Regions from separate parts of the Streptomyces sp. NBC_01171 genome, predicted to be linked through region 2. Evidence: riboswitches for the same ligand, from Rfam matches in the RefSeq annotation. Region 2 holds a riboswitch; the other holds the start of a gene.

Region 1 (14,305 bases), 3.6 Mb from region 2:
TGGATGCGCTCCACGTGCGGGTGGAGGAAGAAGACCACGACGGTGGCGAGCAACGGGGTGACGAAGAACCCGAGATCGGTGAAGGCGGCCGGGGGCACGGCCCCGATGATCAGGTCACGGATGAGCCCCCCGCCCAGCGCGGTCACCTCGGCGAGCACGGCCATGCCGAAGACGTCGAAGTTCTTGCGGACGGCCAGCAGGGCGCCGGAGATGGCGAACACGAAGATGCCGATGACATCGAGCGTGTGCTGGACGGAGGGACTGAAGATCTGATCGAGCTGCACCCGCACATTCTGACCTGTCGCGGGGTGCGGACCTTGCGAAGCAAGGCGGGAGGGGCGGCCGCCGCGGAAACGGCGGCCGCCGGCTCACTTCTCGTCGGCAGCCTTCTCCGTGTCGACCTTGTCGGTCTTGGCAGCCGCGTCGGTCTTCTCGACCTTGGCAGCCGTGCCGGCCGTGTCGACCTTGTCGGTCTTGGCAGCCGCGTCGGTCTTCTCGACCGTGTCGGCCGTGTCGACCTTGGCAGCCGTGTCGGCCTTCTCGACCGTGTCGGCCGTATCGACCTTGGCAGCCGTGTCGACCGTCTCGGTCTTCTCGACCTTGGCAACCGTGTCGGTCTTCTCGACCTTCTCGACCTTGGTGACGGAAGGCTTCTCCGCCTCCGGCTCCTTGGTGGCGACGGTCTCCGCGACCTCCGCCGCGACGGCGGCCGACGTCTCCGCCGACTCCTCCAGCACCGCGTCCGGCACCAGCTCGGAGGCTTCCTTCGCCGCCGTCAGCAGGACGGTGTCCTGCGGGGCCTGGTCGGCGAAGTTCTCCGGGTGGTGGCAGGCGACCCGCTGACCCGGCCGCAGCTCCAGGAGCTGGGGCTCGGTGGTCTTGCAGATCTCCGTCGCCTTCCAGCACCGGGTGTGGAACCGGCAGCCCGACGGCGGCGAGATCGGCGAGGGCACGTCACCGCGGAGCAGGATGCGCTCGCTCTTGGCGCCCCGGCGCTTGGGGTCCGGCACCGGCACGGCCGACATCAGCGCCTTGGTGTACGGGTGCATCGGCGCCTCGTACAGCGAGGTGCGGTCCGCGATCTCGACCATCTTGCCGAGGTACATCACCGCGATCCGGTCCGACACGTGCCGGACGACCGAGAGGTCGTGCGCGATGATCACGTACGTCAGACCCAGTTCCTCCTGGAGGTCGTCCATGAGGTTGACGACCTGGGCCTGGATCGACACGTCCAGCGCGGACACCGGCTCGTCCGCCACGACCAGCTTCGGCTTCAGCGCGAGCGCCCGGGCGATACCGATGCGCTGGCGCTGGCCGCCGGAGAACTCGTGGGGGTAGCGGTTGTAGTGCTCGGGGTTGAGACCCACGACCGACAGCAGCCGCTGGACCTCCTTCTTGATGCCGCCCTCGGGCTCGACACCCTGGAGCCGGAAGGGGGCCCCGACGATGGTGCCGATGGTGTGCCGGGGGTTCAGCGAGGAGTACGGGTCCTGGAAGACCATCTGCACGTCGCGGCGCATCGGGCGCATGCCCGAGACCCCGAGGTGCGTGATGTCCTTGCCCTCGAACTCGATGGTGCCCGCGGTCGGCTCGTCCAGCCGGGTGATCAGCCGGCCCATCGTGGACTTGCCGCAGCCCGACTCGCCCACGACGCCGAGGGTTTCACCGGCGCGCACCTCGAAGTCGATGCCGTCGACCGCGTGCACCGCGCCGACCTGGCGCTGGAGCAGCCCCTTCTTGATGGGGAAGTGCTTCTTCAGGCCGCTGACCTTCAGCAGGATCTCGCCGTCCGCGCTGTCGGCGCGTTTGGCCTGCGCGGGGATCGTCACTGCTTTCTCGTCGCTCACAGCTTCGGCGCAATCTCTTCGGTCCAGATCCGCTCCCGCTGCTCCGTGCTCATGTGGCAGGCGGCCCAGTGCGTGCTGCCGACCTGGGTCAGCTCGGGGCGGACCGTGCGGGTCACGTTGTCCTTGGGGAGGTCGGCGTACGGGCAGCGCGGGTTGAAGGCGCAGCCGGACGGGATGTTGATCAGGGAGGGCGGGGAGCCCTTCACCGGGATCAGGCGGTCCTGCTGCTCGCGGTCGAGCCGCGGCATCGAACCGAGCAGGCCCCAGGTGTAGGGGTGCCGGGGCTCGTAGAACACCTTCTCCGCCGGGCCCCGCTCGACACAGCGGCCGCCGTACATCACCAGGATGTCGTCGGCGAGTTCGGCGACGACGCCCAGGTCGTGGGTGATGACGATGACCGCGGAGCCGAACTCCTTCTGGAGGTCGCGGATGAGGTCGAGGATCTGCGCCTGGACGGTCACGTCCAGGGCGGTCGTCGGCTCGTCGGCGATGAGCAGCTCGGGGTTGTTCACCAGCGACATGGCGATCATGGCGCGCTGGCGCATACCGCCGGAGAACTCGTGCGGGTAGCTGTCCACCCGCTTGTCCGGCTGCGGGATGCCCACCCGGTCGAGCATCTCGATCGCACGCTTGCGCGCGGTCTTCTTGTCGACCTTGTGGTGAATGCGGTACGCCTCCACGATCTGCTGACCGATCGTGTAGTACGGGTGCAGCGCGGACAGCGGGTCCTGGAAGATCATCGCCATCTCGCGGCCGCGCATCCGGCGCACCTGGTCGGGGTCGGCCGACAGCAACTCGGTGCCGTTCAGCCAGATCTCGCCGGAGATGCGGGCCTTCTGCTTGCCGTACTGGCCGGCCGTGTGCAGACCCATGATGCCGAGCGAGGTGACCGACTTGCCGGAGCCGGACTCGCCCACGATGCCGAGGGTCTTGCCCTTCTCCAGCGTGAAGGTCAGTCCGTCGACGGACTTGACCAGGCCGTCGTCGGTCGGGAAGTGCACCTTCAGGTCGCGCACGTCCAGGAACGCCTTGCCGGCGGTCTTGGGGTCGGTGGGCTCGCCCACCGCGGCTCCGGTCTTGCTGAGTTCGGTCATGAGAGCCTCACGCGCGGGTCGATCACGGCGTACAGGATGTCCACCAGGAGGTTGGCTATCAGCACCGCCACCGAGGTGATCAGGGTGACGCCCAGGATGACGGGCAGGTCCTGATTCTTGATGGCGTTGAGGACGGCCTGGCCGAGGCCGGGCAGGCTGAACGTCGTCTCGGTCAGGATCGCGCCGCCGATGAGGGCGCCGAGGTCCATGCCGAGCATGGTCAGGATGGGGGTCATCGTGGAGCGCATGGCGTGCTTGCCGATGACCGTCTGCTCCTTGAGGCCCTTGGCGCGCGCGGTGCGGATGTAGTCCTCGCCGAGGATCTCCAGCATGGTGGCGCGGGTGATCCGGGCGTACATCGCCGCGTACAGGAAGGCCAGGGTGATCCAGGGAAGGATCATGCCGCCGAACCAGCCGCTGAAGCTGTCCTCCAGGGGCACGTACTGCGCGTCGATGAGACCGAGCCCGTAGGAGAAGATCGCCAGGGAGAGCAGACCGGTGAAGTAGATGGGGAGCGAGACGCCGCCCAGCGCCACCACCATGGCGGTGCGGTCCCACATGGTGCCCCGCTTGAGCGCGGAGAGGACACCCGCCGCGACACCGAAGACCAGCCACAGGACCGCCGCGCCGAGCGCGAGGGACAGCGTGACCGGGAAACGGTCCGTCAGCACCGGCCAGATGGCCTGTTCGCTGCGGAACGAGTAACCGAAGCACGGCGCAGCACAGTGGGTGACATCGCCGCCGGCCGCGTACGTGCGGCCCACGAAGATGCCCTTGAAGAACTCCCACACCTGCTGGAAGATCGGGTCGCTCAGACCGAGCTTCTCCCGGATCGCCTCGACTGCCGCGGGGTCGGCCTGCTTGCCCACGAAACTCGTGGCGACGTCGACCCCCGCCCACTTGGGGACGAGGAAGAAGATGCCGAAGACCACCATGACGATGACCACGAGCATCACTGCGGCGGCGAAGAGCCGCCTGATGAGGTAAGCGAGCACAGCTTACGGCCCGCCGCGGACCGTGAACCGCCGGAGATCATCCGGCGGTTCACGGTCTCGCCGCGCCGGCCTTCACCTGCCTTTCGTGCCGTTCGGCGGGTGTGCCGGGGTTACTTCGAGGACTTCAGACCGAGGTTGACGAAGTCGTACATGCCGCTGTAGCCGTTCGACGTGTAGATGTTCGCCACCCGGTCCGAGCGCCAGTTCAGGAACTTCTCGAAGGTGAAGGGCAGGTAGTACGCGCCCTCCATGACCTTGTGGTTGATCTCAGTGGCGATCTTGGTCTTGCCGCTGTCGTCCAGCGTCTTGACGTAGTCGGTGAAGAGACCGTCGATCTTCTTGTCCTTGATGAGCGCGTAGTTGTTGTTGCCGCTCTCGAGGATGTACTTGCTGTTCCACAGCGGGAGACCGTAGCCCTGCACGGACGGGAAGTCCGGGCCCCAGCCCATGATGATGATGCCGTAGCCCTTCTTCTTCACGTTCGAGGGGCTGCCGATGATGCCGGGGGTCTGGGCGCCGTCGTACTGGTCGATCTGGACGTTGACGCCGATCTTCTTCAGCGCCGCCTGCATCGACTGGGCGGTGGCCACCTCGACGGGCTTGTTGTTGCGCACCGCGATGGTGGTGCTGAAGCCCTTCGGCTTGCCGCAGGCCTTCAGCTCTTCCTTGGCCTTGGCGACGTTGCCGGACTTGTTGGCACCCGCGATCCCGTACGGGTCGTACTTCTGGCCCTCGGCGCCGGGGACCGACGGCGGGAGCATGTTGGTGCCGATGTCGCCGCCGGCGACCGGGCCGCCACGGGCGGTCTGGAGCGAGACGTGGTCGGCGCCGTAGATCACGGCCTTGCGGCAGTGCTCGTTGTCGAACGGCTTCACGCTCTGCGGGAAGACGGCGTAACGGACGTAGCCGGAGACCGGGTTGTCGAGGTTGCCCTTGTGCTTCTTGAGGGCGACCGTGCGGCCCTGGGGCGACATGCCGGTCTGGGCCAGGTCGATGTCCAGGTCGCCGTTGATCAGACGCTGGTCCAGGTCATTGGCGTTGGAGAAGAACTTGATGGTGATCGCGTCCGGGTACGCCTTGCGGACGGGGTCCGAGGACGCCTTCCAGTTGGCGTTGCGGACCAGCTTGAGGTCCTTGCCGGGGCTGTAGGACGCGAACTTGTACGGGCCCGAGGAGAACGGGTGCAGACCGTACTTGGACTTGGTGTCCTTGTCCTGGCGGACCGGGGAACCCGAGGTCAGCGCCAGCATCTCCTCGAAGTCCGAGTTGGCCTGCGGGAGGTGGAAGACGATGGTCTTGTCGTCCGGGGTGTCGATGGACTTCAGGCCCAGGTGGTCCTTGGCCTTGTCCTTGTAGGGGCCCTTGTACTCACCCTTGGGGTCCAGGACCTCCTTCAGGTAGGTCGGACCGCCGGACAGCACGTCCTGCGCCCACACGCGCTCGATGCCGTACTTGACGTCCTTGGAGGTGATCGGCTTGCCGTCCTCCCACGTCACACCGTCACGCAGGGTGTACGTGTAGGTCTTGCCGTCGTCGGTGACCTTGGCGACACCGGTGGCGAGGTCCGGGGTGATCTCGGCACCCGCGGCGCCCGCCTCGGTCTTGTTCGTGACGAGCTGGCGGCTGTAGTAGCGGGAGAAGTTCCACATGAAGCCGTAGTAGCCACGCGTGGTGTCCCACGAGTCGGCGTCCTGGACGGACCCGAAGCGCAGGGTGCCGCCCTTCTTGGCCTCGGACGCCTGGGCGACCTTGTTGTTGGCCGCGTCGAAGCCGGCCGCACCGTTCTTCGAACCGCCGTCGTCGCCGCCGCCGCACGCGGCCGTGGTCAGCAGTGCGGCGACCACGGCGGCAGCGGCCGCGGTCCGCTTGGCCCGCCCTGAGGTGCGCTGGGTAGTCACGATCTCGGTTCCTCCGGAATTGATGAGAGACCCCGTGCTGGTTCCACGGGTCGCTTGGGGGTACGGCGTGGTCAGCGGGAAGCCTTGGGGTCCAGGGCATCCCGGACGCCGTCGCCGAACAGGTTGAAGGCAAGAACGGTGATGAAGATCGCCACACCGGGGACCACCATGTACATGGGGTCCGAGTCGTAGTAGTCGATCGCGTTCGAGAGCATCTGACCCCAGGAGGCGGTGGGCGGCTTGACGCCCACGCCCAGGAAGCTCAGGGCCGCCTCGGTGAGGATGTTGGTCGGGATCATCATCGTGGAGTAGACGATGATCGGCGCGACCAGGTTGGGCAGCAGCTCCTTGAACAGGATGTAGAACCGTCCGGCGCCCAGCGAGCGGGCCGCGTCGACGTACTCGCGCTCACGCAGCGAGAGAGTCTGGCCGCGCACCACGCGGCCGATGTAGGGCCAGCCGAAGAAGCCGATGACCAGGATCATCACGAAGACGCGTACGGCCGAACCGCTCAGCCCCAGCATGGTGTTGGGCATCACGGAGACGAGCGCGATGATGAACAGCAACTGCGGGAAGGCGAGCAGTCCGTCCATCACCCGGCTGATCACGGAGTCGACCCAGCCGCCGAAGAACCCGGCGAGGATGCCGAGCACGGTGCCGAGGGCGACGGCCACCACGGCCGACAGGAAGCCGACCAGGAGCGAGATCTGCGCGCCGTAGAGGATGCGGGCGAGGATGTCGCGGCCGTTGACCGGCTCGACGCCCAGCAGGTGATCGCCGCCGAGACCGCCGAGGGAACCCTTGGGGGTGCCGAACAGCGGGTCGATCAGGTTCTCGTGGTAGGCGTCCGGGTCCTGCCCGATCAAGTGGGTGAGCACCGGCGCCAGCAGGGCGACCACGATGAGCAGGACGACGACGGTGCCGCCGGTCAGGGCGAGCTTGTCCCGCTTCAGCCGCTCCCAGGCGATGCGCCCCAGCGAACGTCCCTGGACGTCCTTCGCCTTGGCGCTCGCCACCTCCGCTTCCTCGAGCGCGTTCGGGGCCGCGTCAGCGGTCGGCTCGTGCAATGGTGCCGTCATTCTGACAGGGACCCCTCTCAACCGGCCTGAGCCGGCCCACACTTGCCGCGCGAGCGGCTTCGAAGACTGTCGTACACGGGGGTGAACACCCCTGGACCGGGAGTCTTCAACGGCTGGGCGATCCGTTTCCAGACTTGACGATGAATGGATGCCTAAACGTGATGCAAGCTGGCACGTTCCGATATCCGAACGACGGGTAACAGCGGTAGGACACAGGTGAATTCGGGACGACGCGAGCCAAAGAGCGTCATTCACAGCCATGTACGCCTGAACACGTCCTAATGGCAGGGGAGTTCACACCACCGCAACACCGGACCTCCACGTGACCTACCCGGAACAGGGCGTGACGAACACTCGGTTCACACAGATGTTCCGGATCGCCGCGGCCGACCTCCCCCACGGGATCGCGGACATGCGGAAATGCCGGAGGGGCCCGTGAAATACGGGATTCCGGAACGCGGAATTACCAGGAAAAGGTAAAGGGCAAAAAGAGGAAAGGGCGGTGACGGGGTGCGCGCCCCGGAATCAGTACGCCCCGCCCACCGGAGCCACCGCCCCGTGGGCCTCGCGGTCGTAGAACGGGCGGGAGTTGGCGCGCATCCAGAGGACGACGGGGTCGAAGTCGTCGGTCATGGCGACCGTGGAGACCGGCAGGCCCTCGGGGACCGCGCCGACCGACTGCTGCATCATCGCGCGGACGGAGTCGACCGCGGCCGGGGTGGTGTCGTACACGTCGAGGCCGAGGGCGAGGTAGGGGGCGCCGAGGGCGGGCTGGACCCAGGCGCGGCGCAGGGAGCGCAGGGCCGGGGTGCGGTGGGCGTTCTGCGCCAGCAGGGCGTAGAACTGCGGTACCTCGATGGCGGGTTCGGACAACCGCAGAGGGCCGGCCGGCTGGCGGTCCAGGCCCGTGGCGATGCGGCGCAGGTCGAGCCAGGGGATACCGACGCCGCCGCCGGGGGCATGCGGGTTGAGCCACAGGCCGTAGTGCTCCGGGTAGAGGGTGCGGGCGACGTCGAGGCTGTCGACCACCTCGTAGGACCGGCTCCAGCCGCTGGCGGAGAGTTCCTGGGCGGAGGTCACGCAGGGCGCGTAACCGAAGCCGCCGACCTCCATCTTCCCGTACTGCGCGTCCGGGGAGCCGGACTGGCCGTGCCACAGGAGCATCCAGATCTGGCCGGACGAAGGGGTGGCGAGGGCGCGGAGCAGTGCCTCGTAGGCGTCGTAGCGTCCGGGAGTGACCTGGCGCAGCATGTGCTCGACGCTGCCGCTTGGGCTCGCGCTCACCTGTCCTACCGCCCCTTCATTACAAGTTCCCCGCGTGTGGTGACAGCTTAAGCGCCCACCGGGGTGGGGACTTGTGCTGGTTCGGGTGCGGGGCCGTCGCGTCTCGTCGCACCCGCGCGGCGGAGCCGCAGATCGAGCACAGCCCCGCGCCCCCTTCAGGCCGGTCTCCCCGGGCCCGGTTTCTAGTGGCCGTGGCTGTAGAAGGGGCGCACGTTGATCCTCAGCCAGTCGGCCACCGGGTCCTGGGTGGCGTCCAGGAGGACCAGGTTGACGGGCCAGGGGGCCGGGGCGCGGCCGAGCGCCTTGCCGAGGGCGTCCAGCGGGAGGGCCCGTGCGTCGCCCTCCCAGTGGGCGAGTTCGACGCCGACGAAGAGCACCGGGTCGGCGGTCTCGATGACGGCGAGGCAGCGCCGGGCGCTGACGACCACCCCGGTCGCGGCGAACTCGGCGGAGGCGGCGGCCAGGAAGTCCACCGGGTCCTCCTGCCAGTCGGGCTCGAAGAGCCGCACCCGGCCGCCGGAGGCCGGACCGTCCAGCGGGGAGCCCCCGGCCCGGCACAGCGCGGCCACCGCGTCGGGCGGCAGCGGGAGTCCGACCACGCCACCGGGGTTGATGACGATGCCCGCCTGCGGCGGCAGACCGCGCGCGAACTCCACGGCGGGGGCGACGGTGTGCGGGAGGTGTCCGCCGGGCGACTGCCGGAACTGCTCCTCGGAGCTGAACACCGGGACGTACACCTGGCCGTCGATCTCGACGGTGGGCAGGTCGAGCGGACCGCTGTGCGGGCCGCCGCCGTTGGGCAGGGGTATCCAGACGAACCCGCGGGCCAGCACCTCGATGACGCGGGCGCCGGCCGCGGGTATGCCGAGGGAGGCGGAGAGGACCTCCTCCAGTTCGTTGCCGGGCCAACCGCCGTGCGGGTGGGGGTGTGCCTGTGCCGGGAAGTCCGCGGGAAGGTCCGCCGGGAAGTCCATGTGCCTACCGCCTGCTGGGAGTCATGCTGTGGTGCAGAAGGCTATCCGGTACGGATGCGGGCGCTCACTCGGCGAACTCGATCCGCTTCAGGCCGTCCGCCGAGGCGCGGTCCAGCAGGACGACCGAGCCGCATCCGGCGGGGCTCTCGCCGCTCTCCACGGCGTCCAGCAGGCGGGCGGTGGCGGAGCGGTGGCGGTGGAAGGCGTACCGGGAGACGCCCCGGCCGCGCTCGTGCTGGCCGCGCCGGGCGGTGTCGGCGGGCACGTCGAGCAGGATCAGGTGCAGGGTGCCGCCTCTGCGGCGCGCCTCGCGGGCGAGCCAGGCGCGCACCCAGGGCTGGGTGCCGCAGTCGTGCACCACGACGCCCTCGCCGGAGGCCAGCGCGCGGCGCAGCCCGGCGTAGTGGGCGAGGCGGACCAGCGGACGGTAGAGCCCGTAGGGCAGCGCGGTGGGGAGGCGGGCGGCCCAGCGGTCGCGGGCGTCCTGGGAGTCGACGCGGCGGCCGGGGACCGTACGGCGCATCAGGGTGGACTTGCCGCTGCCGGGCAGGCCGGTGACGACGGCGAGGTCGCGGGGGCCGAAGCGGAGGGTGCGGGGGCCGCCGCCGGGACGGTCGCGCAGGTCGCGGACGACCGGCGCAGGAGGCGGGGCCCGGTGTTCGCGGGCGGGCGCGCAGGGCTGCTGCGACACCGGGATGCCGGTGGTCGTGGCATACACCGTGGTCCTGTTCACCGTGATCGTCCCTCCCCCAGTGGGCTCAGGTCATCCCCTGCCCAACTCATGTAAAGAGAAGGTAATGCGCGAGGTCGCCGCACGGGTCCCGGAACGGCTACAGGCATGTCACAGCCGGTGGCCCCTTCAGGGCCGGGCCCCGCCGTGCGATGATGTGCCCGCCAACTGCATACCGGCCGTTTGAATCCGCGCGGGAGAGTCCCCATCCGGGGCGCCGAAGGAGCAAGTCCCTCCCTTGAATCTCTCAGGCACCGTTACCGCGCGGGCGAGGCACATCTGAAAAGCGGGCCGCTGTCGCAGTGGCTCCACCCAAGGTGCAAGCCAGTGACCCGTGACGGTCATGGCGAACCTCTCAGGTTCCGATGACAGATGGGGAGGAACGTTCCTCGCCCCATCCCCCGTTGCCCTGGGAGACGACCGATGAGTAGCACAGACCCCAACGCCCCGCGCCATACCGCGCTCGACGCCGTGCACCGCTCGCTCGGCGCGACGATGACCGACTTCGCCGGCTGGGACATGCCCCTGCGCTACGGCTCCGAACGCGACGAGCACCAGGCGGTGCGCACGCGGGCCGGGCTGTTCGACCTCTCGCACATGGGTGAGATCACGGTGACCGGCCCCGAGGCCGCCGCCCTGCTGAACTACGCCCTCGTCGGCGACCTCGCCTCGGTCGGCGTGGGCCGCGCCCGCTACACCATGATCTGCCGCGCCGACGGCGGCATCCTGGACGACCTGATCGTCTACCGGCTCGCCGAGCACGAGTACATGGTCGTGGCCAACGCCTCCAACGCCCAGGTCGTGCTGGACGCGCTGACCGAGCGCGCGGCCGGCTTCGACGCCGAGGTCCGCGACGACCGCGACGCCTACGCGCTGCTCGCCGTCCAGGGCCCGGAGTCCCCCGGCATCCTCAAGGCGGTCACCGACGCCGACCTCGACGGCCTGAAGTACTACGCCGGACTGCCCGGCACCGTCGCGGGCGTCCCCGCGCTGATCGCCCGTACCGGCTACACCGGCGAGGACGGCTTCGAGCTGTTCGTGAAGCCCGAGCACGCCGTGCGGCTCTGGGAGGCCCTGCTGGAGGCCGGCTCCGCCGCCGGTCTGGTGCCGTGCGGGCTGTCCTGCCGGGACACCCTGCGCCTGGAGGCGGGCATGCCGCTGTACGGGCACGAGCTGACCACGGAACTGACCCCGTTCGACGCCGGTCTCGGCCGCGTGGTCAAGTTCGGCAAGGAGGGCGACTTCGTCGGCCGCGAGGCGCTCGCCGAGGCCGCCGAGCGCGCCGAGGTCCAGCCGCCGCGCGTCCTGGTCGGTCTGGTCGCCGAGGGCCGCCGGGTGCCGCGCGCCGGGTACGCCGTCGTCGCGGACGGCGCGGTGATCGGCGAGGTCACCTCCGGCGCCCCCTCCCCCACCCTCGGCAAGCCGCTGGCCATCGCCTACGTCGACGCCGCGCACGCCGCCCCCGGCAGCACCGGTGTGGGCGTGGACATCCGGGGCAGCCACGAGCCGTACGAGGTCGTGGCGCTGCCCTTCTACAAGCGCGCCAAGTAGACACTGGCGCCCGGGTCCGGCCGTCCCCGGCGTGACCCTGCGCACATTTCACCCGCGCTTCAGCGGTTCGAGCCCTTTTCCCCCGACGAGCACGTCCTCGCGTACAGGAGAATTCAGGTCATGAGCAACCCGCAGCAGTTGAGCTACAGCAAGGAGCACGAGTGGCTGTCGGCCGCCGAGGGCGGCGCGTCGACGGTCGGCATCACCGAGCACGCGGCCAACGCGCTCGGCGATGTGGTCTTCGTGCAGCTTCCCGAGGTCGGCGACCAGGTCACCGCGGGCGAGTCCTGCGGCGAGCTGGAGTCCACCAAGTCGGTCTCCGAGCTGTACTCGCCCGTCTCCGGTGAGATCACCGAGGTCAACCAGGACGTCGTGGACGACCCGTCGCTGGTGAACTCCGCGCCCTTCGAGGGTGGCTGGCTGTTCAAGGTGCGCGTCGCGGAGCAGCCCGCCGACCTGCTGACCGCCGACGAGTACACCGCTTACACCGCCGGCTGAGGAGCCAGAAGCCGTATGACTGACGTCCTGAACACGCCCCTGCACGAGCTGGACCCGGAGATCGCCGCCGCGGTCGACGCCGAGCTGCGCCGCCAGCAGTCGACCCTGGAGATGATCGCCTCCGAGAACTTCGCACCGCTCGCGGTGATGGAGGCGCAGGGGTCGGTCCTGACCAACAAGTACGCCGAGGGCTATCCGGGCCGCCGCTACTACGGCGGCTGCGAGCACGTCGACGTGGCCGAGCAGATCGCCATCGACCGGGTGAAGGAGCTGTTCGGCGCCGAGTACGCCAACGTCCAGCCGCACTCGGGCGCCTCCGCGAACCAGGCGGCGCTGTTCGCGCTGGCCCAGCCCGGTGACACCATCCTCGGGCTCGACCTGGCGCACGGCGGCCACCTCACCCACGGGATGCGGCTGAACTTCTCCGGCAAGCAGTTCGACGTGGTCGCGTACCACGTGGACGGGGAGACCGGCCTGGTCGACATGGCCGAGGTCGAGCGGCTGGCCAAGGAGCACCGCCCGAAGGTGATCATCGCGGGCTGGTCGGCGTACCCCCGGCAGCTCGACTTCGCGGAGTTCCGGCGGATCGCGGACGAGGCCGGGGCGTACCTGTGGGTGGACATGGCGCACTTCGCCGGTCTGGTCGCGGCGGGGCTGCACCCGAACCCGGTCGAGCACGCGGACGTGGTGACCTCCACCACGCACAAGACGCTCGGCGGCCCGCGCGGCGGCATCATCCTGGCCAAGAAGGACTTCGCCAAGAAGCTGAACTCCTCGGTCTTCCCCGGCTTCCAGGGCGGCCCGCTGGAGCACGTGATCGCCGCCAAGGCGGTCTCCTTCAAGGTCGCGGCCTCGGGGGACTTCAAGGAGCGCCAGCGTCGTACGGTGGAGGGTGCCCGCATCCTGGCCGAGCGACTGACCGCGCCGGACGCCCGCGAAGCCGGGGTGAACGTGCTCTCCGGCGGCACGGACGTGCACCTGATCCTGGTGGACCTGCGTGAGTCGGAGCTGGACGGGCAGCAGGCGGAGGACCGTCTCCACGAGGTCGGTATCACGGTCAACCGCAACGCGGTCCCGAACGACCCGCGGCCGCCGATGGTCACCTCCGGCCTCAGGATCGGCACGCCCGCCCTCGCCACCCGCGGCTTCACCGCCGAGGACTTCGCCGAGGTGGCGGACGTGATCGCGGAGACGCTGAAGGCGCCGTCCCCCTTCGGGGAGGCCGACGCCAAGGCGCTCGCGGCCCGTGTGCGGGTGCTGGCGGACAAGCACCCGCTGTATCCGACGCTGGGCGAGTAGTACCCCGCAGTTTCTGTCCGGGTGCCCCGCCCACTGCCGGTGGGCGGGGCACCCGTGCTGTGTCCGCACCACCATTTTGTACCTGTTCGTATTGAGGAGTCACCGTGGCCGTCTCGGTCTTCGACCTGTTCTCGATCGGCATCGGCCCGTCCAGCTCCCACACGGTCGGCCCGATGCGGGCGGCGCGCATGTTCGCCCGCCGGCTGCGCAACGAGGGCCTGCTGGACCCCGTCACCGCCGTCCGCTGCGAGCTGTACGGCTCGCTCGGCGCCACCGGCCACGGCCACGGCACCCCGAAGGCGGTGCTGCTGGGCCTGGAGGGCGCCTCCCCCCGCACGGTGGACGTGGAGGGCGCCGACGACCGGGTCGAGGCCATCCGGAAGGCGGGCCGGCTCAGCCTGCTCGGCGAGCACGAGATCGCCTTCTCCTACGACGACGACCTCGTCCTGCACCGCCGCGAGACCCTGCCGTACCACGCCAACGGCATGACGCTCTGGGCGTACGACGCCGCGGGCGAGGAGCTGCTGACCAAGACGTACTACTCGGTCGGCGGCGGCTTCGTCGTGGACGAGGAGGCGGTCGGCGCGGACCGGATCAAGCTGGACGACACGGTGCTGAAGTACCCCTTCCGCACCGGTGACGAGCTGCTGCGGCTCACCAAGGAGACCGGTCTGTCGATCTCCGCGCTGATGCTGGAGAACGAGCGGGCCTGGCGCACCGAGGAGGAGATCCGGGCGGGCCTGCTGGAGATCTGGCGGGTGATGCGCGAGTGCGTGGCCCGGGGCATGTCCCGCGAGGGCATCCTGCCGGGCGGCCTGAAGGTGCGCCGCCGCGCCGCCGTCTCCGCCCGCCAGCTCCGCGCCGAGGGCAACGCCCTCGCGCACGCCATGGAGTGGATCACCCTCTACGCGATGGCGGTGAACGAGGAGAACGCGGCGGGCGGCCGGGTGGTCACCGCGCCCACCAACGGCGCGGCCGGCATCATCCCGGCGGTGCTGCACTACTACATGGACTTCGTGCCCGGCGCCGACGAGGAGGGCGTGGTCCGCTTCCTGC
Region 2 (14,305 bases):
AGGGCCATCTGCGGCTGGACGGCACCGCCCTGGAGCGCATCCCGCCGGAGAAGCGTCCGGTCGGCGTGGTCTTCCAGGACTACCTGCTCTTCCCCCACCTGACCGCGCTGGACAACGTGGCCTTCGGGCCGCGCTGCCACGGCACCGGCAAGGCCGAGGCCCGCGCGCAGGCCGCGGCCTGGCTGGAGCGGATGGGCCTGACCGAGCACGCGGGCGCCAAACCCCGCCGTCTCTCCGGCGGCCAGGCCCAGCGGGTCGCGCTGGCCAGGGCGCTCGCCACCCGGCCCCGGCTGCTGCTCCTGGACGAGCCGCTCGCCGCGCTGGACGCCCGTACCCGCCTCGAGGTCCGCTCCCAGTTGCGGCGGCATCTGGCCGAGTTCGAGGCGGCCGCCGTACTGGTGACGCACGATCCGCTGGACGCGATGGTGCTCGCGGACCGGCTGGTGGTGGTCGAGCACGGCCAAGTGGTGCAGGAGGGGACGCCCACCGAGATCGCCCGGCACCCCCGCACCGACTACATCGCGCAGTTGGTCGGCCTCAACCTCTACCGGGGCGAGGCCGACGGGCACGAGGTACGGCTGGACGGCGGGCCGTCGATCACCACCACCGAGGACCTGTCGGGGCCGGTGTTCGTGGCGTTCCCGCCGGTCGCCGTCACCCTGTTCCGGGACCGTCCGACCGGGGCGAGCGCCCGCAATCTGTGGCGCTGCGAGGTGGCCGGTCTGGAGACCCACGGCGACCAGATCCGCGCGGACCTGACCGGGGAGATCCGGCTCGCCGCCGATCTCACCACGGCGGCCGCCGCCGAGCTGGACCTGCACACCGGGGCGCCGGTCTGGGCGACCGTCAAGGCGACGCAGACCCACGCATACCCGGCATAAGGCCGCTCAGCCACTACGGTGTGGCCCCATGAGCATGAGCATCCGCAACCAGCTTCCCGGCACCGTCACGGCGGTCCACCCCGGCGAGGTCATGGCAACCGTCAAGATCCGGCTGGACGGCGGTCAGCAGTTGACCGCGGCGATCACCGAGGAGGCCACCAAGGAACTCCGGCTGGCCGAGGGCACGCCCGTGCACGCCCTGGTGAAGGCGACGGAGGTGTCCCTGGCCACCGGGCCGGTCGACCACATCTCCATCCGCAACCAGCTCGCGGGCACGATCAGCGAGATCACCATGGGCACGGCGATGGCCTCGGTGAAGGTCGCGGTGCCGGGCGCCGAGGTGACGTCGGCCATCACCCACGAGTCGGCGGCCGAGCTGAAGCTGGCGGAGGGCGACTCCGTGGTGGCGCTGATCAAGTCCACCGAGGTCTCGCTGGCCACGGCCTGAGCGGACACGAGGAAGGCCCCCCGCCCAGAACCGGGCAGGGGGCCTTCTCTCATACGCGTGCTCAGTCCTCGTACACGTCCAGCGGCGGGCAGGAGCAGACCAGGTTGCGGTCGCCGAACGCCTGGTCGATACGGCGCACCGGCGGCCAGTACTTGTCGGCGGCCGAGACCCCGGCCGGGAAGACGGCCTCCTCACGGCTGTACGCGTGCGTCCACTCGCCGCCCAGGGCGGCCGCGGTGTGCGGGGCGCCGCGCAGCGGGTTGTCCTCGGCGGGCCAGACGCCGGAGGCGACCTTCTCGATCTCCGCGCGGATGGCGATCATCGCGTCGCAGAACCGGTCCAGCTCGCCCAGGTCCTCGGACTCGGTCGGCTCGATCATCAGCGTGCCGGCCACCGGGAAGGACATGGTCGGCGCGTGGAAGCCGTAGTCGATCAGGCGCTTGGCCACGTCGTCCACGCTGACGCCGGTCGCCTTGGTCAGCGGGCGCAGGTCGATGATGCACTCGTGCGCGACCAGATTGCCGGGGCCGGTGTAGAGCACCGGGAAGTGCGGCTCCAGGCGCTTGGCGATGTAGTTGGCGGACAGCACGGCCACCTGGGTGGCGCGCTTGAGGCCCTCGCCGCCCATCAGACGGACGTACGCCCAGGAGATGGGCAGGATGCCGGCGCTGCCCCAGGGCGCCGCCGAGATCGGGCCGACGCCCGTCTCCGGACCGGCCGCGGGCTGCATCGGGTGGTTGGGCAGGTACGGCGCCAGGTGGGCGCGGACCGCGACCGGGCCGACGCCGGGGCCGCCGCCGCCGTGCGGGATGCAGAACGTCTTGTGCAGGTTCAGGTGGGAGACGTCACCGCCGAAGTGGCCCGGCTTGGCGAGACCGACCAGGGCGTTGAGGTTGGCGCCGTCCACGTAGACCTGGCCGCCCGCGTCGTGCACCCGGGCGCAGATGTCGGCGACGTGCTCCTCGAAGACGCCGTGCGTCGACGGGTAGGTGATCATCAGCACGGACAGCTCGTCGTGGTGCTGCTCGATCTTCGCGCGCAGGTCCTCGATGTCGATCTCGCCGTCCCCGGCGGTCTTCACGACGACGACCTTCATCCCGGCCATCACCGCGCTCGCGGCGTTGGTGCCGTGCGCGGAGGACGGGATGAGGCAGACGGTGCGCTGCGCGTCGCCGTTGGCCCGGTGGTAGGCGCGTACGGCGAGCAGCCCGGCCAGCTCGCCCTGGGAGCCGGCGTTGGGCTGGAGGGAGACCTTGTCGTACCCGGTGACCTCGGCGAGCCGGTCCTCCAGCTCGCGGATGAGGGTGAGGTAGCCCTCGGCCTGCTCGGCGGGGGCGAAGGGGTGCAGCGCGCCGAACTCGGGCCAGGTGACCGGCTCCATCTCGGTGGTCGCGTTCAGCTTCATGGTGCAGGAGCCGAGCGGGATCATGCCCCGGTCGAGCGCGTAGTCGCGGTCGGACAGCTTGCGCAGGTAGCGCAGCATGGCCGTCTCGGAACGGTGCTCGTGGAATACCGGGTGGGTGAGGTAGTCGTCGGTGCGCAGCAGCGCCTCGGGCAGGGTGTCCTGGGCCGCGCCGTCGAGCGCCTCGATGTCGCCCTCGACGCCGAAGGCGGCGAAGACGGCCTCGAGCCGGGCCCGGTTGGTGGTCTCGTCGCAGGCCATGGAGACGTGGTCGGCGTCGACGAGGCGCAGGTTGACCCCGCCCTCGCGGGCGGCGGCGACGACCTCGGCGGCCCTGCCGGGCACGCGCGCGGTGAGGGTGTCGAAGTAGGCGCCGTGCACGATCTCGACACCGCCGGCGCGCAGGCCCTCGGCGAGGATCGTGGCGTAGCGGTGAGTACGGCCGGCGATGGTCCGCAGGCCGTCGGGGCCGTGGTAGACGGCGTACATGCCGGCCATGACGGCGAGCAGCACCTGGGCGGTGCAGATGTTGCTGGTGGCCTTCTCGCGGCGGATGTGCTGCTCGCGGGTCTGGAGCGCGAGGCGGTACGCGCGGTGCCCGTCGGCGTCGACGGACACGCCGACCAGGCGGCCGGGCAGGCTGCGGGCGAACTTCTCGTGCACGGCCATGTAGCCGGCGTGCGGCCCGCCGAAGCCCATGGGCACGCCGAAGCGCTGGGTGGTGCCGATGGCGATGTCCGCGCCCAGCTCGCCGGGCGAGGTGAGCAGGGTGAGCGCGAGCAGGTCGGCGGCGACGGTGACGAGGGCGCCCAGCTCGTGCGCCTGCTCGATGACCGGCTTCAGGTCGCGTACGGCACCGGAGGCGCCGGGGTACTGGAGCAGGACGCCGGTGACGGCGCGCTCGGCGATGTCGGCCGGGATGCCGTCGCTCAGGTCGGCGACGACGACCTCGACGCCGGCCGGCTCGGCGCGGGTCTCGATGACGGCGATGGTCTGCGGCAGGGTGTCCGCGTCGACCAGGAAGAGGCCCTTCTTGTTCTTGCCCATGCGCCGGGAGAGCGCCATCGCCTCGGCGGCGGCGGTTCCCTCGTCCAGCAGGGAGGCACCGGAGGTGGGCAGCCCGGTGAGGTCCGCGACCATCGTCTGGAAGTTCAGCAGGGCTTCGAGCCGGCCCTGGGAGATCTCCGGCTGGTACGGCGTGTAGGCCGTGTACCAGGCGGGGTTCTCCATGACGTTGCGCAGGATGACCGGCGGGGTGAAGGTGCCGTAGTAGCCCAGGCCGATCATGGAGCCGAGGACCTGGTTGTGGTCGGCGAGACCGCGCAGCTCGGCGATCACCTCGGCCTCGGTGCGGGCGCCGGGCAGGTCGAGGGCGTCGGCGTTCTTGATCACGTCCGGCACCGCGGCGGCGGTCAGCTCGTCGAGGGAGCCGTAGCCGACCTGCGCGAGCATCTTGGCCCGCGCCTCCTGGTCGGGCCCGATGTGGCGGTGCTCGAAGGGGATGCCCGCTTCGAGTTCGGCGAGCGGGATGCGAGGGGCGGTCATGTGCGGAGGCCTCCTGGTCTGACGCGACCTGCGAGGGGCACCACGGCTCGGGTGCCCACCGGCCTCCCCCTCTGTCATCTCGTACCTGAGAGCTTCGCCGGGGGCCTGCGGACCCCGACTTGCACCGTCGGTGAGAGCGGGAGCCGTGACGCCCGCCCTGCTTTCCAGAGTGACCTCGTCCGTGCGGTACGGGGGCCTGAGAGATTCCGGGGAGGAGTTGCTCCTTCGGCGCCTCCGAATGGCTCGGAGGACTCTCCCGCACGGGGTCAGCAGCCGAGTTCAGCCTACCAGCGGGGTCCTGAGCGCGGCGTTCGAGTGGCCGCCCGGCTGATTCTGCTCTTTTGTAGTGCTTACGGATGAGTTGCGACCATGTGGAGGGAGAGGGATCGTGCAGACCGACATCGATCCGCGCAGCCTGATCGGCCGCAAGGCGTTCGACCGCGCCGGCACCAAGATCGGCACCATAGACGAGGTGTACCTCGACGACGCGACCGGCGTCCCGGAGTGGGCGGCGGTGCGCACCGGCCTCTTCTCCCGCGACGCGTTCGTCCCGCTGGAGCCCAGCGAGCTGGTCGACGGCGCGCTCCGCGTCCCCTTCGAACGCGCCCTCATCAAGGACGCCCCCGACTTCGGCGTCGGCCGCCACCTCTCCCCCGAGCAGGAACTCCAGCTCTACCACCACTACGGCCTCGACGTGGGCCCCTCCGCCAGGCCCACCCCGGACCGTGACTTCGGCAAGGTCGCGGGCACCGAGGAGTCCTGAGCCCCTCCCCTCATCCGGCGTCCGTCTCCCCCTCCGCAGCGGCCGCCTCCACCTGAGCCACCAGCGGGAGCGGGTCGGCCGGTTCCAGGCCGGCGTCGTCGGACCGGAACGTCCGTACCCGGCCCGGCGCCGAGAGCGGAGTCTCGAAGCGCACCGTGACCCGCCCCAGGCCACTGCCCTGCACCCACCCGTGCCCGTACTCCGGGTGCCGTACGTCCTGGCCCGCCCGCCACTCCGGCGCGGCGGGCTCGGATCTCTCCGGGCCGAAGTCGGGGGCGCTCTCCTCCGGGGTCTCCTCGGCCAGCTCCCCCGCCGCCTGGGCGAACAGGTCCTCCTGGGTGTAGTCGGCCAGCCCGGACACGCCGACGCCCAGCAGCCGGACCCCGCCCGTGGTGTCGACGGAGTCCAGCAGCCGCGCGGCCGCCTCCCGGATGACGGCGGGGTCGTCCGTGGGCCCCCGCAGCGTCTCGGAGCGGGTCAGGGTGGAGAAGTCGTAACGCCGCACCTTGAGCACGATGGTGCGGCCGGAGAGACCGGCGCCGCGCAGCCGCCGTACGCACCGGTCGGCGAGCCGGCGGACCTCAAGACCGATGCGCAGCCGGTCGTGGATGTCGACGGCGTAGGTGTCCTCCACCGACACCGACTTGGCCTCGCGCTCGGCCACCACCGGCCGGTCGTCGCGGGCCAGCGCCATCGCGTACAGCGCGTGCCCGTGCGCCTTGCCGAGCAGCCGGACCAGTTCGTCCTCGCCCGCCTCGGACAGTTCCAGCACGGTGGTGATCCCGGCGCGCCGCAAGTGGTCGCCGGTGGCGGGGCCGACGCCGGGCAGGGTGCGCACGGGCATCGGGGACAGCAGGGCGCGCTCGGTGCCCGGTTCGATGAGGACCAGGCCGTCGGGCTTGGCCCGCTCCGAGGCGATCTTGGCCAGCATCTTGGAGGCGGCGAGCCCCACCGACCCGGTCAGTCCCGTCACCGCCCGGATGTCGGCGCGCAGCCGGGCCCCGGTCTCCCGCGCCGACGCCTCGTCCCAGGCGACGTTCCCGGCCTCCAGGTCCACGAACGCCTCGTCCAGGCTCAGCGGCTCCACCAGCGGGGACAACTCCCGCAGCAGCGCCATCACCTGGTCGCTGATCGAGCGGTACAGCGCGAAGCGCGGCATGAGGTACGCGGCGTTCGGCGCGAGGCGCCGGGCCTGCGCGGTGGGCATCGCCGAGTGCACCCCGAACACCCGTGCCTCGTACGACGCGGTCGCCACCACCCCGCGCGGCCCGATCCCGCCCACCACGACGGCCTTGCCGCGCAGGCTCGGCTTGGACGCCTGCTCCACCGAGGCGAAGAAGGCATCCATGTCGAGATGGAGGATGGTGGGCGCGTTTCTCACAGGTCCGATGCTGCACCACACCACTGACAACGGCCCCACGCGGGGACGCCCTGTGGAAAACGGTGCCGGCCGGTCTCAGACGGCGCGGTTGCGCCGCCGCGCCAGTTCATCGGCCGGGTTGTGCCCGATGAGCGTCTCACCGGTGTCGACGCGCTCGCCGTGGAGCTGGGACAGGGCGCTCTCCACATCCCGCCAGACCACGCCGACGGCGATCCCGAAGATGCCCTGGCCGCCCTGGAGCAGCGCGTGGACCTCGTCCGGGGAGGTGCACTCGTAGACCATGGCGCCGTCGCTCATCAGGGTCATACGCTCCAGGTCGCGGAACCCGCGCTCCCTGAGGTGCTGCACGGCCGAGCGGATGTTCTGGAGCGAGACACCGGTGTCCAGGAACCGCTTGACGATCTTCAGCACGACCACGTCGCGGAAGCTGTACAGCCGCTGGGTGCCCGAGCCGTGCGCGGGCCGTACGCTCGGCTCGACCAGTCCCGTACGGGCCCAGTAGTCGAGCTGCCGATAGGTGATCCCGGCGGCCGCACAGGCCGTGGGACCGCGGTATCCGATCTCCTCGGACGTCATGGCCGCCGCCCCTTCACCGTCAGGCACCACCGTCGGCCGCTGCGGAGCGTGATCGGCCACGCCGCCGAGCTGTGGGTGTCCCCCGCCCGGTCGAAACCGTGCGCTCGGGGGAAGGTACGGGCCGCTGTCCCCGAAACCGTGTCCGGGGGCACCCCCAGCCGTACCGTCGCCGCTCATCCTCACGCCGACCTCCGTCCTTGACCTGCCTTGTCGACGGTAGGCAGTCACCAGGGGTGCGTCAACGATCGCCACACTCGGCACGCCGAGTGATAATCACCCTGAGAGTGGTTTCTCGTGTCCCACCGCGGGGAAAGGCTAGCCGAATGCGCTCGCGGAGAGGCGTAGGACGCTCTCACGGGACGTTGGCATGTGCCCCCGCGCGGGCGTCACGGTGCGCCACGAGCCGGCCGGATGCGGACCCTTCGTCCACCCGGCCGGCCCCGGCGTCACTGGCTGCTGGTACCGAAGTCCTCGGGCGAGATCTGGTCGAGGAACTCGCGGAACTTCTCCACCTCGTCCTCCTGCTCGTCCGGGATGGCGATGCCCGCGTCGTCCAGCACCCCGTCACTGCCGTAGATCGGCGTGCCGGTGCGCAGGGCGAGCGCTATGGCGTCGGACGGCCGCGCGCTCACCTCGACCCCGCTGGCGAACACCAGCTCCGCGTAGAAGACGCCCTCTCGCAGATCGGTGATGCGTACTTCGGTCAGCTCCTGGCCGACCGCCTCCAGCACGTCCTTGAACAGGTCGTGCGTCAGCGGACGCGCGGGAGCCATGCCCTGCTGGGCGAAGGCGATCGCCGTCGCCTCCCCCGGCCCGATCCAGATAGGGAGGTAGCGGTCGCCTCCCACTTCGCGCAGGAGCACGATCGGTTGGTTGGAGGGCATTTCGACCCGGACACCTACGACATCGAGCTCGTTCACACAGCAACCCTAGGCCGTGCTCGGGACGTTTGGGTAGTCGGGCAGGGAACAGGTGGGCGATCCGGCGCAAGCCGACCGGGTGGGGGCACACCGCCCGTCAGGGCAGCCGTACCCCGAGCGCGGCCTTCACGAGCGCCGAGTGCAGCTTCATGGTGAGCGCCGCCAGCTCCTTGGTACGGGCCTCCGCGAGCGTCCTGGTCTGCGGATTGCGGTGCCGCTTCAGGGGGGCGACGACCTGGTCGACCAGCCCCGCCTCTCGCTCGGCGGCCGCCTTCATCACCCGCAGGTGGCGGGGTTCGATACCGAACCGGCCCAGTTCGGCCACCAGCGCGGCCACGGTGACGGCCTCGGCGTCGTACACGCCGTCGGCCAGGGGGGCGAGGAGCCCGTAGGACTCCCACTCGCGCAGTTCGGCCTCGTCGATGTCGGCCGCCGCCAGCAGTTCGTCCCGGCCGATCCGGGCGACCGTGGACCGCTCGGGCTCCTCCGGCTCGCCGTCGCCGCTGCGCTGCCGGCCGACCAGGGGCAACGGGGCGGCCTCGCCGCGCTCCATGGCGTCCAGATGCTCCCGGATCACCTTGAGCGGCAGATAGTGGTCCCGCTGCATCCTGAGGACATGGCCGAGGCGATCCACGTCACGGGAGCTGAACTTGCGGTACCCCGAGGGGGTCCGCTGCGGCTCGATGAGCCCCTCCGACTCCAGGAAGCGGATCTTGGAGATGGTGACTTCGGGGAATTCGTCGCGCAGCACGTTCAGCACCATGCCGATGCTCATCAGCCCACTGTCCCTGGCGGCGGTACCGCTTCCGGCACCGCCGCTCGGTGTTTGAAGCATGGACCTTCCCTGGGGTTCCCCCGGACGGGCGTCCGGGGGTGGGTCAGACTCCTTGCCGGCTCGCGTAGAAGACCAGCCGGTACTTGCCGATCTGCACCTCGTCACCGTTGGCCAGCGCCACCTGGTCGATCCGCTCGCGGTTGACGTAGGTGCCGTTGAGGCTGCCCACGTCGGCCACCGTGAAGGAACCGTCGGGCGAGCGGCGGAACTCCACATGGCTGCGGGAGACCGTCACGTCGTCCAGGAAGATGTCGCTCTGCGGGTGACGCCCCGCCGTGGTCAGGTCGCTGTCCAGGAGGAAGCGGCTGCCGGAGTTCGGACCCCGGCGGACCACCAGCAGTGCCGAGCCGATCGGCAGCGCGTCGACCGCCGCCTGCGCCTCGGGCGACAGCATCGGCATCGCCGTCTGACCGGTCACCTCGGAGTCGTACGCCTCGATGCCGGAGATGGAGATCGTGGAGGTGGTCTCCGACGGACGCTCCGGCGCCACACCGGGACGCAGGGGCGCCCCGCAGTGGGAGCAGAAGCGGGCGTTCTCCGCGTTGCGGTTCCCGCACCTCGTACACACCAGGTCCGACATGGACGGAGCCTCCTGCCGCGACGGTTGCCCGAAACCTATGCCGCCGCCCTGGCCAGGGTCAACGGACGCCGCGCCCTGTCCACCGGAAGTGCCACCACCCGGACCAGTCACCTGGTCCCGGAACAGCGGACGCTGCCCTTCCTCGTCGGGCTGTGCGCGATGACGGGCCGTCGCGTTGTCGTTGCCCTCTCGCGCGCTCTTGCCGAACAACTTCCCAAACAACTTCACGGGCGATTCCCCTTGACCGAAACAGACCCGCCCGTGGGGCAGGACGAACCCAGAATGCCTACACCGACCGATCCGGACATCTTCACAACGTCCGTATCCACCCGACAGTTTCCACCACGCACCACCCCTTCGGTGCGGCGACCCCCCGCAACCTCATGCCCCCGCCCGACGCCGCCCATGCACCGCCGGTTCACCGGGAGGACGACCGAGCGTAGTCAGGCAGCTTCGCTTGCCGCAAGGCATCCACGACGATCTTGTCCGAGCGCTCCACACTCACCGTGGCCTGCTCCTTCTCCAAGCTCTGCACCACGCCTCCAGGGATGTTCAACGCCGGTTCGAGGTCCTGCGGCTTGCCGATGACCTCGAAACGATAAGGGGCGTTGATCTTGTTCCCGTCGACCGCGACGCTACCGTCTGTATCCGAGAAGTATGTGTTCGCCACCACGCGCACCCCATTGACCTGTATCGCCTCGGCACCGGCCGCGCGCAGTTCCTGGATCGCGTCGAGCAGCATGTCGGACTCGACGGCTCCCTTCGTGTCCTGGACGGTCATGGTGATGCCGGGACCGGTGGCACCCACGGTGCCCGCGAGTATGCCGAGTTGGCGCTCCTTCTCGGCGGTCTGCCGGCGCGCCTCGGCGGCCTGGTCCGAGCTGCTCTGCAACTCCTGACGCTGCTTCTCCAGTCCCTGCTTCTCGTCCTCAAGACGCTGAGTACGGTCGTCCAGTTCATCGAGGATGCGGACCAGATCCTCCTGGCGGGCCCCGCGCAGCGCGCTGTCGCCGTCGCTGTTGGAGGCCACCTGCACGGCCAGCCCGAAACCGAGCCCGAACAGCAGCAGCGCCACGATGAGTTGGGCGCGCGTCAGCCGGGGCGGCCAGAGACCGTCGATCAGCCGCTGACGCCCGGTGAGCTGCGGCTGGGGCGCCTGCTCCGACGCGGGCCCGGCGGGAGCGGGTTCGGGCGCGGGCTCCGGGGCCGGCCGGGGCGCGGGGGCTTGGGGCGGCAGTTCCGCGGGCAGTTCCTTGCGCAGCCCGTTCTCCGGCCGCTCCTCCTGGTCGCTCATGCCGGTCACGCCCGGAAGACGTGGCGCCGGATCGCCGCCGCGTTGGAGAAGATCCGGATGCCCAGGACCACGACGACACCGGTGGACAACTGCGCGCCCACGCCCAGCTCGTCGCCCAGGAACACGATCAGCGCGGCCACGACCACGTTGGACAGGAACGACACCACGAAGACCTTGTCGTCGAAGATGCCGTCCAGCATCGCCCGCAGCCCGCCGAACACGGCGTCCAGCGCCGCCACGACGGCGATGGGCAGATACGGCTCGACCACCGCCGGAACCTCGGGCCGGACCAACAGTCCGGCCACCACTCCCACGACGAGGCCCAGTACGGCGATCACGATGTGCCCTTCTCAGTCTTCTCGGCCTGCTCGGCGCTCGGCTGTGCTGTTCGTACGATCACACTCGGTGCGGCGGGCAACCGGACGTCGCCCTCCGCGGAGATGGCGGTGCGGATACCGAAGTTGTCCTGGAGCGCGTGCAGATACAACCCGTCGGCGCTGTTCTGGAACGCGGTGCTCAGCTTTTGCCCGTCCCCCACCGCCAGCACCGTGTACGGCGGCACCAGCGGCCTGTTGTCGACCAGTATCGCGTCACCCGCGGCCCTGATCGCGGACAGGGCGGTCAGCCGCTGCCCGTTGATGGACACCGCCTCCGCGCCGGACGCCCACAGCCCGTTGACCACGCGCTGCATGTCCCGGTCACGCACCCGCCCGGTGTCGGAGAAGCCGGCGGACTCACGCGGATTGGTGCCGTCTCCCCCGGTGCTCGCCTCCTTGGCGTCGTTCACCACGAGCTTCACGCCTGGCCCACGTACGGCGGTGGCACCCGACAGCAGGCTCACGAGGTCCGCCTGGCTGCCCCCGGTCTGCCGCAGCGCCGCCCGCTGCCGTGCGCCGACGTCCTCACGGAGCTGGTCGACACCGCTCTCCAGCTTGTCCGCGGCGGTGGTCTCCCGGTCGATGCGGTCGATCAGCTCCTGGCGCTCCTTGGCCACCACGGGCGCCGCGACATGCGCCTGCGACGCCCCGACCGTCACCACCAGGGCCGCGAGCACGAGGCCGCCCGCTAGGCCCAGCTTGGCGCGGAGGGTCTTCGGCAGACCGCCCTCACCCGCGGACTTCCTGCGCGCGGCGGCCTCGGCGTACCCGTCGTCGAGGCTGTGGTCCATGACGCTGGTGATCAACGACATGGAGGCGTCCGGACGCCTCGGCCGCGCGGGGCTGCTCCGAACGGGGGGTTGCTGCGGCATGCCGCACATCGTCGCATGCCGCGAGCGGTGTCTTCGAACGAGCCCCATACACCTGCCGGACAGCACCCCCAGCGGGGACACTGTCCGGCAGGTTCACAGCGTTGTGGCGATCAGCGTCCGGCGCTGTCCACCACGGCCGACCACTCGTCCAGCAGGGCCTGCGCGGAGGCGTCGTCGGGGCCCTCCGCCCACAGGTGCGTGACCGCCTCGGCCGGGTCGGGCAGGACCATCACCCAGCGGCCGTCGCTCTCCACGACCCGCACGCCGTCGGTGGTGTCCACGGAACGGTCGCCCGCCTCCTCCACGACCCGGCGCATGACCAGACCCTTGACCGCCCACGGCGTCGCCAGGTCCCGCTTGAGGACATGGGCCCGCGGAATCCGGGCGTCGATCTGGCTCAGCGTGAGCTGTGTCCGCGCCACCAGCCCGATCAGCCGCACGAACGCCGCCGTGCCGTCGTAGACGCTGCTGAACTCGGGGACGATGAAGCCGCCCTTGCCGTCACCGCCGAAGATGGTCTCCTCCTCGCCGCCGACCCGTGTGAGGTCGTCGGGCGAGGTGGTCGTCCACTCCACCTGGGTGCCGTGGTACGCGGCCACCTGCTCCGCGATCCGGGTGGTGGTCACCGGCAGCGCCACCCGGCCGCTGCGGCGCTCGGCGGCGACCAGGTCGAGCATCACCAGCAGCGCCCGGTCGTCCTCGATGATGCTGCCCTTCTCGTCCACGAGCGACAGCCGCTCGCCGACCGGGTCGAACCGCACCCCGAACGCCGCCCCGGAGGACGCCACGATCTCTCCGAGCCGCTCCAGGCCCTTGCGCCGCATCTCCTCGGTCTCGGTGGGCCGGGACTCATCCAGACCGGGGTTGATGGTCAGCGAGTCCACGCCGAGCTTGCCGAGCAGGCTGGGCAGGACCAGGCCGGCGCTGCCGTTGGAGGCGTCGACGACGACCTTCAGCCCGGACTCGGCGATCCCGGTCGTGTCCACGTTCCGCAGCAGCGACCCGGTGTAGGAGTCGTAGACGCTCGACGGGAAGTACAGGTCACCGATCTCGCCGGGGAACGCCCGCCGGTACTCCTGGCGCGCGAACACCCGGTCCAGCTTGCGCTGGCTGCCCTGGGAGAGGTCCGCGCCCTTGGCGTCGAAGAACATGATGTCCACGGAGTCCGGCACACCCGGCGAGGTCCGGATCATGATGCCGCCGGAGCTGCCCCGCGCGGTCTGCTGCCGGGCCACGGGCAGCGGCACGTTCTCCAGGTCACGCACGTCGATCGCGCTCGCCTGGAGCGCCGAGATCACCGCGCGCTTGAGCGCACGGGCGCCTCGGGAGTGGTCACGGGCCGTGGTGACCGTGGTGCCCTTCTTCAGCGTGGTCGCGTACGCGCCGGCCAGCCGCACGGCCAGCTCCGGCGTGATCTCCACGTTCAGGATGCCGGTGACCCCGCGCGCCCCGAAGAGGTGCGCCTGGCCCCTGGACTCCCAGATGACCGAGGTGTTGACGAAGGCGCCGGCCTCGATGGTCTTGAACGGGTACACCCGGACGTTGCCCTGGATGATCGACTCCTCGCCGATCAGGCACTCGTCACCGATGACCGCGCCGTCCTCGATCCGCGCGGCCCGCATGATGTCGGTGTTCTTCCCGATCACACAGCCGCGCAGATTGCTCTGCTGGCCGACGTACACGTTGTCGTGGACGACGGCCTTGTGCAGGAAGGCACCGCTCTTGACGACCACGTTGGAGCCGATGACGGAGTGCTCGCGTATCTCCGCGCCCGCCTCGACCTTGGCGTAGTCACCGATGTAGAGCGGCCCGCGCAGCACCGCGTCGGGGTGCACCTCGGCACCCTCGGCGACCCAGACGCCGGGCGAGATCTCGAATCCGTCGATGTCGACGTCGACCTTGCCCTCGAGAACGTCGGCCTGGGCCTTCACATAGCTCTCGTGGGTGCCGACGTCCTCCCAGTAGCCCTCGGCGATGTAGCCGTAGATGGGCTTGCCTTCCTTCATCAACTGGGGGAAGACATCTCCGGACCAGTCGACGGGGACATCAGGATCGACATAGTCGAACACCTCGGGCTCCATCACGTAGATGCCCGTGTTCACCGTGTCGGAGAAGACCTGGCCCCAGGTCGGCTTCTCGAGGAAGCGCTCGACCTTGCCCTCCTCGTCCACGATGGTGATGCCGAACTCCAGCGGATTGGGGACCCGGGTCAGGCAGACCGTGACCAGGGCTCCCTTCTCCTTGTGGAAGTTGATCAGCTCGGTGAGGTCGAAGTCGGTCAGCGCATCACCGGAAATGACGAGGAAGGCGTCGTCCTTGAGCGCGTCCTCGGCGTTCTTGACGCTTCCGGCGGTACCGAGTGGCTTCTCCTCATTGGCATACGTGAGCTCCATGCCGAGTTCTTCGCCGTCACCGAAGTAGTTCTTGACGA

What was found. A riboswitch is a leader RNA that binds a small molecule or an ion and turns the genes downstream of it on or off. The one in region 2 is predicted to bind glycine.
Region 1: it holds a riboswitch for glycine, as region 2 does, so the genes downstream of both, gcvT (glycine cleavage system aminomethyltransferase GcvT) here and gcvP (aminomethyl-transferring glycine dehydrogenase) in region 2, are expected to answer to the same signal.

What each region holds. Positions count from the first base shown of each region.
Region 1 covers NZ_CP108609.1:1,997,255-2,011,559, forward strand. Annotated here, with positions in the region: gene OG448_RS09075 (trimeric intracellular cation channel family protein) at 1-284, opposite strand, end outside; gene OG448_RS09080 (dipeptide ABC transporter ATP-binding protein) at 369-1,829, opposite strand; gene OG448_RS09085 (ABC transporter ATP-binding protein) at 1,844-2,941, opposite strand; gene OG448_RS09090 (ABC transporter permease) at 2,938-3,936, opposite strand; gene OG448_RS09095 (ABC transporter substrate-binding protein) at 4,047-5,834, opposite strand; gene OG448_RS09100 (ABC transporter permease) at 5,906-6,913, opposite strand; gene OG448_RS09105 (enhanced serine sensitivity protein SseB C-terminal domain-containing protein) at 7,439-8,197, opposite strand; gene OG448_RS09110 (enhanced serine sensitivity protein SseB) at 8,380-9,171, opposite strand; gene OG448_RS09115 (AAA family ATPase) at 9,236-9,904, opposite strand; glycine riboswitch at 10,086-10,174, shown strand; gene gcvT (glycine cleavage system aminomethyltransferase GcvT) at 10,325-11,452, shown strand; gene gcvH (glycine cleavage system protein GcvH) at 11,573-11,950, shown strand; gene glyA (serine hydroxymethyltransferase) at 11,966-13,249, shown strand; gene OG448_RS09135 (L-serine ammonia-lyase) at 13,354-14,305, shown strand, end outside.
Region 2 covers NZ_CP108609.1:5,637,751-5,652,055, reverse strand. Annotated here, with positions in the region: gene OG448_RS26045 (ABC transporter ATP-binding protein) at 1-881, shown strand, start outside; gene OG448_RS26040 (molybdopterin-binding protein) at 910-1,329, shown strand; gene gcvP (aminomethyl-transferring glycine dehydrogenase) at 1,391-4,276, opposite strand; glycine riboswitch at 4,451-4,545, opposite strand; gene OG448_RS26030 (PRC-barrel domain-containing protein) at 4,665-5,039, shown strand; gene OG448_RS26025 (DNA polymerase IV) at 5,050-6,420, opposite strand; gene OG448_RS26020 (MerR family transcriptional regulator) at 6,496-7,179, opposite strand; gene OG448_RS26015 (bifunctional nuclease family protein) at 7,443-7,916, opposite strand; gene OG448_RS26010 (MerR family transcriptional regulator) at 8,014-8,751, opposite strand; gene OG448_RS26005 (FHA domain-containing protein) at 8,795-9,667, opposite strand; gene OG448_RS26000 (DUF881 domain-containing protein) at 9,750-10,625, opposite strand; gene OG448_RS25995 (small basic family protein) at 10,631-10,963, opposite strand; gene OG448_RS25990 (DUF881 domain-containing protein) at 10,960-11,883, opposite strand; gene OG448_RS25985 (sugar phosphate nucleotidyltransferase) at 11,985-14,305, opposite strand, start outside.